Regions from separate parts of the Thioalkalivibrio sp. ALE19 genome, predicted to be linked through region 3. Evidence: predicted binding sites of a transcription regulator. Region 3 holds the regulator's gene; each other region holds the start of a gene.
What was found. The regulator FliA, encoded in region 3, starts transcription of late flagellar genes. The targets are predictions, from matches to a motif close to GCTAAAGTTNNNNNNNNNNCNGCCGATA.

Region 1: a site for FliA is predicted at 2,307-2,334, ahead of F787_RS17345 (methyl-accepting chemotaxis protein). Genes of this name have one in related genera too.
Region 2: a site for FliA is predicted at 1,966-1,993, ahead of F787_RS0111650 (methyl-accepting chemotaxis protein). Genes of this name have one in related genera too.

What each region holds. Positions count from the first base shown of each region.
Region 1 is NZ_AUAG01000029.1:21,158-25,398, reverse strand. Features, by position in the region: gene F787_RS0111745 (EAL domain-containing protein) at 1-681, shown strand, start outside; gene F787_RS0111740 (DEAD/DEAH box helicase) at 853-2,184, shown strand; gene F787_RS17345 (methyl-accepting chemotaxis protein) at 2,355-4,241, shown strand, end outside.
Region 2 is NZ_AUAG01000029.1:1,218-5,458, reverse strand. Features, by position in the region: gene F787_RS0111655 (methyl-accepting chemotaxis protein) at 1-1,894, shown strand, start outside; gene F787_RS0111650 (methyl-accepting chemotaxis protein) at 2,089-3,999, shown strand; gene F787_RS0111645 (glutathione S-transferase N-terminal domain-containing protein) at 4,048-4,241, opposite strand, start outside.
Region 3 is NZ_AUAG01000011.1:47,213-51,453, forward strand. Features, by position in the region: gene flhF (flagellar biosynthesis protein FlhF) at 1-461, shown strand, start outside; gene F787_RS0105860 (MinD/ParA family protein) at 445-1,269, shown strand; gene F787_RS0105865 (RNA polymerase sigma factor FliA) at 1,266-2,027, shown strand; gene F787_RS0105870 (chemotaxis response regulator CheY) at 2,067-2,447, shown strand; gene F787_RS0105875 (protein phosphatase CheZ) at 2,483-3,265, shown strand; gene F787_RS0105880 (chemotaxis protein CheA) at 3,338-4,241, shown strand, end outside.

The DNA.
Region 1 (4,241 bases), on a different contig from region 3:
GGCCTGGACCCGTTCGTCCTGACCGGGGTCGAGGCACTGGTACGCTGGAACCACCCGGAACGGGGCCGGGTGTCCCCGGGCGAATTCATCCCGCTGGCCGAGGAAACCGGGCTGGTCATGGCGATCGATCAGTGGGTGCTGGACCAGGCCTGCGCCCACCTGGCGGAGCGGGATGCGCAGGGGCTTCATGTCCCCCGCATGGCGGTGAACCTGTCGGTGATGGAGCTGGAAGACGGGCATCTGACCCGAATGGTGCAGTCGGTCCTGGACCGCTACGGCCTGCAACCGCATCGCCTGGAACTGGAAGTGACCGAGACCATGCTGATGCGTACTCCGGAGAACGCACTGGCCGAGCTGGGGCGGCTCAAGGAGCTGGGAGTCGAGCTGGCAATGGACGATTTCGGCACCGGCTATTCCAATCTGGCCCTGCTGCATCGCATGCCGCTGAACCGCCTCAAGCTGGACCAGTCGCTGGTACAGGATATCGGGCGTTCCCGCTCCAACGAGGACATCATTCGTGCGATCCTCGCGCTTGCGCGGACCCTGGATCTTGAAGTGATTGGCGAGGGTATCGAGACCGAAGCGCAGCGTGATTTCCTGCTGCAGGTCGGGTGTCGCGAGGGGCAGGGGTATCTGTGGTCCCCTCCGGTGCCGGCCGAGCAGTGCCCCTGCCGTGACTGAACCAGCCCGCGCTGGCTTGTAATGGGGCCGGGAAGGCCGTATGGTGGCGGATTACCGAACGCCCCGCCCGTCAGCGTCCGTTCACTTGATCGTTTCGATCCCCCCGATGTCGTCTTCCCCGATGGGTGCCCCTTGGCCGAGCGTTGAGCGGCGGGTTGCGCTGGAGCACTCATGTCTGACCAACCGACTTTTGCCGGCCTGAATCTGGCCGAACCCCTGCTGCGCGCGCTTTCCGCCGCCGGCTATACCCATCCCACGCCGATCCAGGCCGGGGCCATCCCCGAAGTACTGGCCGGGCGCGATCTGCTGGCCGCGGCCCAGACCGGCACCGGCAAGACCGCCGGCTTCACCCTGCCGATCCTGCAGAAGCTCGCGGAAAATCCGCCGGCGCGCGCCGGTAACGGCCGTCCGCGCGCCCTGGTGCTGACCCCGACGCGGGAGCTGGCTTCCCAGGTTCACGATTCGGTGAAGACCTACGGCCAGCATCTGGACCAGCGCTCCATGACCATCTTCGGCGGGGTGGGCATGAATCCGCAGATCCGCGCGCTGCGCAGCCGCATGGACGTGGTGGTGGCCACGCCCGGGCGCCTGCTGGATCACGCGAACCAGAAGACGATCGACCTGTCCGGGGTCGAGATCCTGGTGCTGGACGAGGCGGATCGCATGCTCGACATGGGCTTCATCCGCGATATCCGCAAGCTGATCGCGATGCTGCCGAAGAAGCGCCAGAACCTGATGTTCTCGGCCACCTTCTCCAATGACATCCGCAAGCTGGCCGATGGCCTGCTGACCAACCCGGCCTGCGTGGAAGTCGCGGCGCGCAACACCGCCTCGGAGAGCGTGGAGCAGAAGGTCCACCTGGTGGAAAGCCATCAGAAGCGGGATCTCCTCAGCCATCTGATCCGCAGCAACGACTGGGAACAGGTGCTGGTCTTCACCCGCACCAAGCACGGCGCCGATCGTCTGGCGGACAAGCTCACGAAGGACGGTGTCCAGTCGGCGGCGATCCATGGCAACAAAAGCCAGAACGCCCGCACCCGGGCGCTGGAACAGTTCAAGTCCGGCCGCGTGCCGGTGCTGGTGGCCACCGATATCGCCGCGCGCGGGCTGGACATCGACCAGCTGCCGCAGGTGGTCAACTTCGAGCTGCCCAACGTGCCGGAGGACTACGTCCACCGCATCGGCCGCACCGGCCGTGCCGGCTGTGAAGGTTCGGCGCTGTCGCTGGTCGGTGGCGACGAGCTCAAGCTGCTGGCCGGGATCGAGAAGCTGATCCAGCGTCCGATCGAGCGGATGGAGACCGATGGCTACGCGGCGCCGCAGCCGGTGGCGGATGACCGCCCCCGCCGTGGCCGTGGCAAGGGCAGTGGTGCTCCCCGTGGCAAGGGCAACGGAAATGGCGCCGGCAACCGTTCCGGACGCTGCGGCGGTGGTCCGCGTCAGGGGCAGGGCCGCGGCACCGAAGGCCGGGGCCGCGGTCAGGCCGCCTCCGGGCGCCGCTGACACGGCTTCCCCGGTGTCGCGGCGCGGCACCGGGGAATGCGGGGCGAGCGTCTTCCGTCCGCTCCCGAAGAAATGTGAAGCAGTACACGAAACGCACCTCCCGGGGTGCGTTTTTTCGTGGGGCTCAAGGCGGCTGGAGATTGGCCGTCAAAGGGATCAGGAACCGGAGGATGACGATGAAGATACAGGGCCTGCGCCTCAAACTGATCCTGCTGGTGATCGCGGTCAGCACCATCCCGCTGTCCATCATGGGCGGGGTGACCTTCCACAGCATGAAGGGCCAGCTGCAATCCAGCCTGGAACAGACGCTGGTGAATGTCGGCGAGCAGGTGCAGGCGGCAGTCGACCGGCGGGTGCTGGATCATGGTCGGGCCCTGCGCAGCGTGGCCCGGGCGGATATCGACGATCCGGCCGATGCACAGGCCGCGCTGGAGGGCATGCGCGAGGAATATTCCGGCTTCCGCTGGGCCGGCCTGCTGGATGAAGACGGCGAGGTTCTGGCGGAAACCGGTGATGCGGGCGAGCTTCCGGGGGTTGGCAGCGAGGGTACCCGCGACGAAATCCTCGCCGCGGCGCGGGCCGGTGAACGTCTGCTGGATGTGGACGTCGAGGCGGATACGGCCGACGGGCGCTTTATCACCTACCTGGAGTCCCTGAACGACGGTCGGGTGCTGGCGGCCCAGCTGCCGATGGACGTGATCCGCGAAGTCTCTGATCGGGTCACGATCGGCGAGACCGGCCGGGTCACGCTGTTCAATGGCGACGGACGGCTGATCGGGCACCGCGACATGGGCCGCTTCGGCTATGACATGAGCGACTACGCCATCATGGAGTCGCCGGTACACCACCGCGAAGGCGACCCGGGCGGGGAGTTCCTCAGTGGCGACGGGGACCGCAAATGGGGTCTGACCGTGATGTTGCCGGAGGTGGCGCAGGAGTATGACGTCCACTGGGGCCTGATCGTCGACCAGACCCTGGGCGAGTTGTACGCCCCGGTGAACACGCTGTGGTGGCTGTTGTGGGGGCTCTGGGTGGTGGCCTTCCTGGTCGCCCTGGCCATTGGCTGGATCTACGCCGGGGTGCTGACCCGGCCGCTGGAGCGCCTGGCCACCGGCCTGGAGGCGGTAGGCAGCGGTTCGGCGGATCTGGGGTATCGCGTGGATATCGCCACGCGCGACGAGATCGGCCGCACCGGCAGTGCGTTCAACCAGGTGATGGAACGGCTGTCCGCCCTGATCGGCCAGGTGGCGGACGCCGCCGACGGCATCGCCGCGTCGGCGCGTCAGCTGGAAGGCCGCAGTGCGGAACTGAGCCGTGCGACCGGTGAGCAGCGCAGCGACGTGGAGCAGGTGGTCACCGCGATGAACCAGATGTCGGCCACCGTGCAGGAGGTCGCGAACAACACCCAGAGCACCGCGGAGCAGGCCGATCAGGCGACACAGGCGGTGCATGGCGGGCGCGAGGTGGTGACTGCCACGCAGGAGACCATCAATGCCCTGGCCGGGGAGATCAATCGTTCGCGCGATGTGATCGACGATCTAAAGGGGGACAGCGACAACATCGGCACCATCCTGCAGGTGATCGAGGAGATCGCCGACAAGACCAACCTGCTGGCGCTGAACGCCGCGATCGAGGCGGCGCGGGCTGGGGAGGCCGGACGGGGCTTTGCGGTGGTGGCGGACGAGGTCCGGCATCTGGCGCAGCGCACCAACGACTCCACCGGCGAGATCCGCGGGATCATCGAGAAACTGCAGGGTGCGGCGGGGCGCGCGGTGGAGGCGATGGATGCCAGTCAGCGGCAGGCCGAGTCCAGTGTCAGCAAGGCCGACGAGGCCCGCAATTCACTGGACGCCATCGACCAGTCGGTCAGCACCATCGACGACATGACCCGGCAGGTGGCCAGCGCCACCGAGCAGCAGAGCCAGGTCGCCGAGGAGATCAACCGCAACGTGCACCACATCAACGATCTGGCGGCGCAGAGTGCCGATGGGGCCTCCGACATGCAGCAGGCGGTGGAGGCCCTGGAGGCCCTCGCCCGGCAGCTGCAGCAGGAGGTC
Region 2 (4,241 bases), on a different contig from region 3:
GATCGGAACCCGCCTGATGGGCGGCGTCACCCTCGTGGTGGTCGCGGTCGTGGTGCTCACGCTGGTGGTGGTGATGAACAGCCTCGGCAACATGGCGGACCGTGCGGAACAGCGTGAACTCAATGACCTGAGTGAACTGCTGATCCGGCAGCTCGATCAGGAAGCCGATCGCGGGACCGCGATGGCGCAGGCCGTGGCCGCCATTCCGGACGTGCAACAGGCCTTCGCCCGGCGGGACCGCGAACAGCTGCATGCGATGACCGTACCGGGTTTCGATCACCTCTACGAGGAATACGGCGTACGCCAGTATCAGTTCCATACGCCGCCGGCGACGTCCTTCCTGCGGGCACACCGTCCGGATCGCTACGACGATGACCTCTCCGGGTTCCGCCAGACCGTGGTCGATACCAACCGCGACCGCCGGCCGATCTCCGGGCTCGAGGAAGGGGTGGCCGGCCTGGGCATCCGCGGCATCGTCCCGGTCTCCCACGAGGGTGAACATATCGGGTCGCTGGAATTCGGCATGGCCTTCGACGATGCCTTCTTCGAGGACTTCACGGCGGATACGGAAGCCCCGGTGGCCCTCTACCTGCAGCGCGACGGGACCTTCGAGGCGTTCGGCAGCACCATCAACGGCGACTCCACCTTCAGCCGTGACGAAATGGAGCGGATTGCCGGCGGCGAGGAACTGGTGCGCCGGACCGAGCACGACGGTCGTCCGATGGCGGTGGTCGGGCGTCCGGTGGAAGACTTCTCCGGCGAGCCGGTGGGCGTGCTGGAGCTGATGGTCGATCGCAGCGATTACGTGGCGATGGCCCGCAATGCCACGGCTACCGTGGTGGGCGTGGGCGTGGTCGCCATCGGTCTTGGCCTCCTGCTGGCCTGGCTGCTGTCGCGCAGTATCGTGCGGCCGCTGCGCGATACGGTCGAGCGTCTGGACGACATCGCGTCCGGCGACGGGGACCTGACGCGCCGGCTGGAGGCCGACGGCAACAACGAGCTGGGGGATCTGGCGGCGGCGTTCAACCGTTTTGTGGGCAAGATCCACGAGCTGGTGAAGGAAGTTGCCGCCGGCGGCGACCAGGTGGCGGCCGCAGCCAACGAGCTGTCCGCGACCAGCGAGCAGACCAACGAACAGGTCGGCCGCCAGCAATCCGAGATCGACCAGGTCGCCACGGCCATGAACGAGATGACCGCGACCGTGGCCGAGGTCGCCCGCAACGCCACCGAGGCGGCGGAAGCCGCACAGAGCACGGACAAGGATGCGACCCACGGTCGGGAGCTGGTGGAACAGACCGTCAGTGCGATCAACACCCTGTCCACCCAGGTGGAGAACACCGCGCAGGTGATCGAGCGGCTGTCGACCGATGCCGAGGAGATCAACAAGGTGCTGGAGGTGATCGGGGACATCGCCGATCAGACCAACCTGCTGGCGCTGAACGCGGCCATCGAGGCGGCGCGGGCCGGCGAGCAGGGCCGCGGCTTCGCGGTGGTGGCCGACGAGGTGCGGACCCTGGCGAGCCGGACCCAGGATTCGACCCAGGAGATCCAGGGGATGATCGAGCGGGTGCAGAACGGCACGCGCGACGCGGTGAAGGCCATGGAGGACGGCCGTCGACAGGCGCATTCCAGCGTGGAACAGGTCAACGATGCGGGGCAGTCGCTGCAGTCGATCACGCAGTCCATCAGCAGCATCTCGGACATGAACACGCAGATCGCCAGCGCGGCCGAAGAGCAGTCCTCGGTGGCCGAGGAGATCAACCGCAACGTCTCCAACATCACTCAGGTGCTGGACGAGACCGTGGCCGGATCGCAGCAGATCGCCAACGCCTCGGAGGAGCTGTCGAAGCTGGCCTCGGCGCAGCAGGAGCGCACCGGGCGCTTCCGTGTCTGACCGTGGGTCCTGCCGGCCGGGGTGTTGTGCCCCGTGCCGGAGGATGGGTTTTCGTGACGGCGGCCGATTCGGATCAAGGTTTCCGGACGGCCGCCGTTAGTATGTGAGGGTATGCTGATTTGGCCATCCGGCCGGGCAGGGCCCGGCGGAATGCGCATTGATCAGAATGCCGGAACACCAAAAGAGGGAAAGCCATGCTCAGGAATATCCGTATCGGAACGCGCTTGATGGGCGGCGTCACCATCGTTGTGGTGGCGGTCGTGGTGCTCACGCTGGTCGTCGTGATGAACAGCCTCGGCACGATGGCCGATCGCGCGGAGCAACGGGAGCTGAACGACCTGAGCGGGCTGCTGATCCGCCAGCTGGAACAGGAAGCCGAACGGGGCGAGTCGATGGCGCGGGCCATCGCCGAGATCCCGGTGATTCAGCAGGCGTTCGCCGAGGGGGATCGTGAGCGCCTGCTGGAACTGACCGAGCCGGGATATGGCCAGCTGCGCGCCGAGCACGACGTGCGCCAGTATCACTTCCATACGCCGCCGGCGACCTCCTTCCTGCGTACCCACAGTCCCGACAACTACGGCGACGACCTGTCGGACGTGCGCCAGACGATCCTGGAGGTGAACCGCAATCGGCAGCCGATCACCGGGCTGGAAGAAGGCCCGTTCGGCATCGGGATCCGCGGGATGGTGCCGGTGTCCTACCAGAACGAGCACATCGGCTCGCTGGAATTCGGCATGGCCTTCGATGACGCCTTCTTCGAGTCCTTCACCGAAGAAACCGGATCACCCGTGGCGGTACACCTCGATCGTGATGCCGGTTTCGAGGTCTTTGCCGGAACCATCAATGGCGATTCGACCTTCAGTCGGGAGGAGATGCGGCGCATCCTCGACGGCGAGGAGATGATCCGCAACGTTCGCCACGACGGACGCCCGATGGCCGTGGTCGGACGTCCTGTGGAGGATTTCTCCGGTGAGCCGGTGGGCGTGCTGGAGCTGATGGTCGATCGCAGCGATTACGTGGCGATGGCCCGCAATGCCACCACCACCGTGGTGGCGGTGGGCGTGGCCGCCATCGGTCTTGGTCTGCTGCTGGCCTGGCTGCTGTCGCGCAGCATCGTGCGGCCGCTGCGCCAGACCGTCACGCGTCTGGATGACATCGCGTCCGGCGACGGAGACCTGACGCGCCGGCTCGAGGCCGACGGCAACAACGAGCTGGGAGATCTGGCGGCGGCGTTCAACCGCTTCGTGGGCAAGATCCAGGACCTGGTCAAGGAAGTCGCAGCCGGTGGCGATCAGGTGGCGGCCGCGGCCAATGAGCTGTCCGCGACCAGCGAACAGACCAACGGTCAGGTCACGCGGCAGAAGGACGAGGTCGACCAGGTGGCCACCGCGATGAACGAGATGACCGCGACGGTGGCCGAGGTTGCGCGCAACGCCTCGGATGCGGCCACCGCGGCGCAGACCACCGACAAGGATGCCAACGCCGGGCGCGAGCTGGTGCAGCAGACGGTGCAGTCGATCAACCATCTGACCTCGCAGGTGGACAACACCGCCGAAGTGATCGAGCGGCTGTCGACCGACGCCGAGCAGATCAACAAGGTGCTGGAGGTGATCGGGGACATCGCCGATCAGACCAATCTGCTGGCGCTTAACGCGGCGATCGAGGCGGCCCGGGCCGGCGAGCAGGGCCGCGGCTTCGCGGTGGTGGCCGACGAGGTGCGCACGCTGGCGAGCCGGACCCAGGACTCCACCCACGAGATCCAGGGCATGATCGAACGCGTCCAGAACGGCACGCGCGAGGCGGTTCAGGCGATGGAAGAGGGCAAGAACCGGGCGCATTCCAGCCGCGAGAAGGTGAACGAGGCGGGCGAGTCGCTGGAGTCGATCACGCAGTCGGTGACGACCATCTCGGAGATGAATACACAGATCGCCAGCGCGGCCGAGGAACAGTCCTCGGTGGCCGAGGAGATCAACCGCAACATCTCCAACATCACCCAGGTGCTGGACGAGACGGCCAGTGGCTCGCGCGAGATCGCGAATGCCTCGGAAGAGCTGTCGAAGCTGGCTTCCGAACAGCAGCAGCGGGTGGGGCACTTCCGGGTCTGATCCGGTCCCGAGGGGGCGGCCACGTGCCGCCCCCTGTCATTTGCGGGTTCAGGAGCCCTCGGTATTGCGGTCGGCTCCGGCCCGGTCCGGATCAAAGCGCGACTCGAGGTAGTCGATGATCGCGCCCGACTCGTACAGCCAGCGCACGCTGCCGTCTCCTTCCTCGATCCGCAGGCAGGGGACCTGCAGCTTGCCGCCTTCCGTCTGCAGGGTCTCGCGGTGTTCGCCGGCCGGCTGGGCAT
Region 3 (4,241 bases):
CGGACATGCCCGCCGACGTGCGCGCGGAGACCTGGCTGGTGATCGCGGCCACCACCCAGGGGATGGCCCTGCGGCGGGTGCTGGAGGCATTTGCCCCCACGGAACCCTCGGCCCTGGTACTGACCAAGCTGGACGAGGCGGAACAGCTGGGCGAGGTGCTTTCGGTACTGCTGGACCAGCCGCTGGGTGTTGCGTTCATGAGCGACGGCCAGCGCATCGCCGAGGACTTCCATCGCGTGGATACCGGACATCTGACCCGCCTGGCGCTACAGGAGGAACCCGAGCACGGGGCGGCCGATGCCTGGGTCGACGAGGCGATGCAGGCCTGGCGGCGGCGCCAGGCGACGGAACGCGAGGCGCGGCGACCGCGATCCGCGGACGAGCCGGCCGCGGGCGAGGAGCCCGCCCCGCTGGAAATGATTCAACCGGTGCTGAAGGGACGTCATGTCACACAACACTAAGCCCCTGAAGGTGGTCGCGGTGGCCTCGGGCAAGGGCGGGGTCGGCAAGACCAATGTCTCGGTCAACCTGTCGGTCGGACTGGCCCGTCTGGGACGCGAGGTCATGCTGTTCGATGCGGATCTGGGGCTCGCGAATGTCGATGTACTGCTGGGCCTGCGTCCGCAGCGGACGCTGCACGACCTGGTGACCGGGGACGTCGAGGATCTGGAAGACGTGATCATCGAGGGCCCGGAGGGAATCCGCGTGGTGCCTTCCGCGTCCGGGATCGCGACCATGGCCAACCTGAGCCGGCCGGAACATCACGGTCTGATCCAGGCCTTCAGCATGTATACGCGACCGCTGGACGTACTGGTGGTGGATACCGCGGCCGGGTTGCAGGAGTCGGTGACCAGTTTCTGTCAGGCCGTGCAGGAGACCCTGGTGGTGGTCACCGACGAGCCGGCATCGATGACCGACGCCTATGCGCTGATCAAGGTCCTGCATCGGGATCATGGCGTGAACCGGTTCCGCGTGGTCGCGAACATGGTGCAGGGCCGAGCCGGGGCGGAACGGGTGATGCAGAAGCTGCAGGCGGTTTGTTCCACCTATCTGCCGGAGGTCATACTGGATCTGGTGGGCGTGATTCCGCTGGATGATGCCCTGCGCCAGGCGGTGCAGAAACGGGCGCCGGTGGTGCAGCAGTCCCCGGGCAGCCCGGCGGGACGGGCGTTCCTCGAGCTGGCGCGCAAGGTCGACGGCTGGCCGGTGGCCCGCGGCGCCAGCGGGGGAGTTGGGTTCTTCGTCGAAAGGATGCTGCAAAGCGCATGAACACGCCAAAGAACAGACTTGCAGGATACGCCCGGGCGGGGACCGGCGGACCGGACCAGCTGGTCGCGGACCACGTCGAGCTGGTGAATCGGATCGCCCATCACCTGATGGCCCGGCTGCCGGCCTCGGTTCAGGTGGATGACCTGGTGCAGGCGGGCATGGTGGGGCTGATCGAGGCCGCGCGGCAGTTCGAAGGCGGCCAGGGGGCGACCTTCGCCACCTACGCCGGGATCCGCATCCGCGGGGCGATGATCGACGAGCTGCGTCGCAGCGACTGGACGCCGCGCTCGGTGCACCGCAACAGCCGGCGGATCTCCGAGGCGATGCAGACGGTGGAGGCCCGCGAGGGCCGCGCCGCCCGCGCCCCGGAGATCGCCGAGGAGCTGGGCGTCCCGGTGGAAACGTACTACCAGATGCTGGATGATCATGCCGGTGCCCATCTGTTCGCGCTGGACGAGGTGGGCGGCCCGGAGGGCGAGGCGGATCGCGTGCTGGAAGGGCAGGAGCAGTCCCCGTCGCGGCGCATCGAGGCCGGGGAGTTCCGCGAGGAACTGGCCGACGCACTGGGCGATCTGCCCGAGCGCGAACGACTGGTGCTCAACCTGTACTACACCGAAGAACTCAACCTGCGCGAGATCGGTGCCGTGCTGGACGTGACCGAATCGCGCGTCAGCCAGATCCGCAGCCAGGCGGTGCACCGTCTGCGGGCGCGTCTGGGCTCGTGGCTCGAAGACGTCGAGTCCCTGCAGATATTCTAAGGTTCAAACACATTCCCGGAGCGAACTGTGGACAAGGGTATGAAAATCCTGATCGTGGACGACTTCTCCACGATGCGGCGCATCATCAAGAATCTCCTGCGGGATCTTGGCTTCAACAACACCATGGAGGCCGACGACGGGAGCACCGCCCTGCCGATGCTGCAGAACGGCGACTTCGATTTTCTGATCACCGACTGGAACATGCCCAACATGCCGGGCATCGACCTCCTGCGCGAGGTGCGCAAGGACGAGCGGCTGAAATCGTTGCCGGTGCTGATGGTCACGGCCGAAGCCAAGCGCGATCAGATCGTGGAGGCGGCAGAGGCCGGCGTGAACGGTTACATTGTGAAGCCCTTCACGGCCGAGACACTCAAGGAGAAGATCGAAAAGATCTTCGAACGTATTGAAGCTAAAGGCTGAATACCGCGACCGGCTGACACGGCAAGAGAGACCCGATGACCGAACAAGAGAATGCCTCCGGGGAAGACCGGCTCGCGCTGGCGCGGGAGCTGGTGGGCGCTCTGGAAGGCGGTGACGAGGAGGCTTCGCGCCGCCTGATCCAGGAGCTCGCGCGGCCTTATGAACGCGAACTGTTCGACGAACTGGGCAAGCTGACCCGCGAACTGCACGAGGCACTGGAGAGCTTCCGGGGCGATTCGCGTCTGGTCGAGCTGGCGCAGGACGAGATTCCGGATGCGCGCGAGCGTCTGAGTTACGTGGTGACCCAGACCGAACAGGCCACGCACGAAACCCTGAATGCGGTGGAATCGTCCCTGCCGATTGCCGAGGCGTTCGCCGGGCGTGCCGCGGAACTCACCGAAAAATGGACCCGGTTCCGCAACCGCGAACTGTCGGTGGAGGAATTCCGCGAGTTCGCGCGCGAACTCGATGCATTTTTCGAACAGACCGGCAAGGACACCGAGGAACTGCGCCGGTTGCTGTCACAGGTCCTGATGGCACAGAGCTACCAGGATCTCACCGGGCAGGTGATCCGGCGGGTCATCCGTCTGGTCACGGATCTGGAGGAAAGCCTGGTCTCGCTGATCCGCCTGTCTTCCGGGCGCCTGGAGAAGGATGCCCGGGCGGCGGCCGAACAGGCCCCGGAGGCGGAACAAACCGCGCGCGAGGAGGACCGCCGCGGGCATGGACCCGCGGTGCCCCACACTCAAGATTCCGGCACGGATGTCGTTCAAGGACAGGACGAGGTGGACGATCTGCTGTCGAGCCTGGGGTTCTAGGGTCCGTCCCGGGATCCCCTTGCACCGGCAGCCATCTGCCGACGATTCGAGTCACCGGAACGGAGAGACCGCATGGCCATCGACCCCAACGACGAAATCCTCCAGGACTTCCTGATCGAGGCGGGGGAGCTGCTGGAAGGCCTGAACGAACAGCTGATCGACCTGGAACAGCATCCGGACGATACCGATCTGCTGAATGCGGTCTTCCGCAGTTTCCATACCATCAAGGGCGGGGCCGGTTTTCTCGGGCTCGACCCGCTGGTGACGGTGTGCCACAACGCCGAAGACGTCTTCAACCTGTTGCGCAATCACGAGCGCCAGGTGGACGGCCAGCTCATGGACACCATGCTGCGGGTGCTGGACACCCTCAACGTGATGTTCGGCGAGCTGCGCGACGGCCAGGAGCCGACGCCGGCGCCCGAAGATCTGGTCGACACCCTGCGACGCATGGCCCGCAACGAAACGGTCCCCGTCGGCGGCGGGGACGAAGCCGCCCCGGTCGCGGAAGAAACGCCGGACGCGGCCCCGGCCGGGGAGGCAGCGCCGGCGACGGCCGACGACTGGCCGTCGGAGGCGCTGGAGGAAGCGGCCGAGTCGCCGTCCGCGCCGGAGCCGGCAGCGGATGACGCGCCGGGCGATGACGAAGTCCGCGTGGGTGCCGGGGACGAGATCACCGACGACGAGTTCGAGGCCCTGCTGGACAGCCTGCACGGAGACCAGCCACCGAAGCCGGTGGATCCGGGCACGGCAGCGGAGTCGGCCCCGGAGGTCGCGGCCGCGGATGGCGGTGACGCGGGTGGTGGCGACGACGAGATCACCGACGATGAGTTCGAGAGCCTGCTCGACGAACTGCAGGCGAAAGGAGCCGGCCCACCGACCGCGCCGGCCGAACCGGCCGAGCCGGCCGAGCCGGCCGAGCCGGGCCCGTCCGCCGCTGCGGAACCGTTTCCGGAAGGTTCGGCGTCCGCCGCCGGGG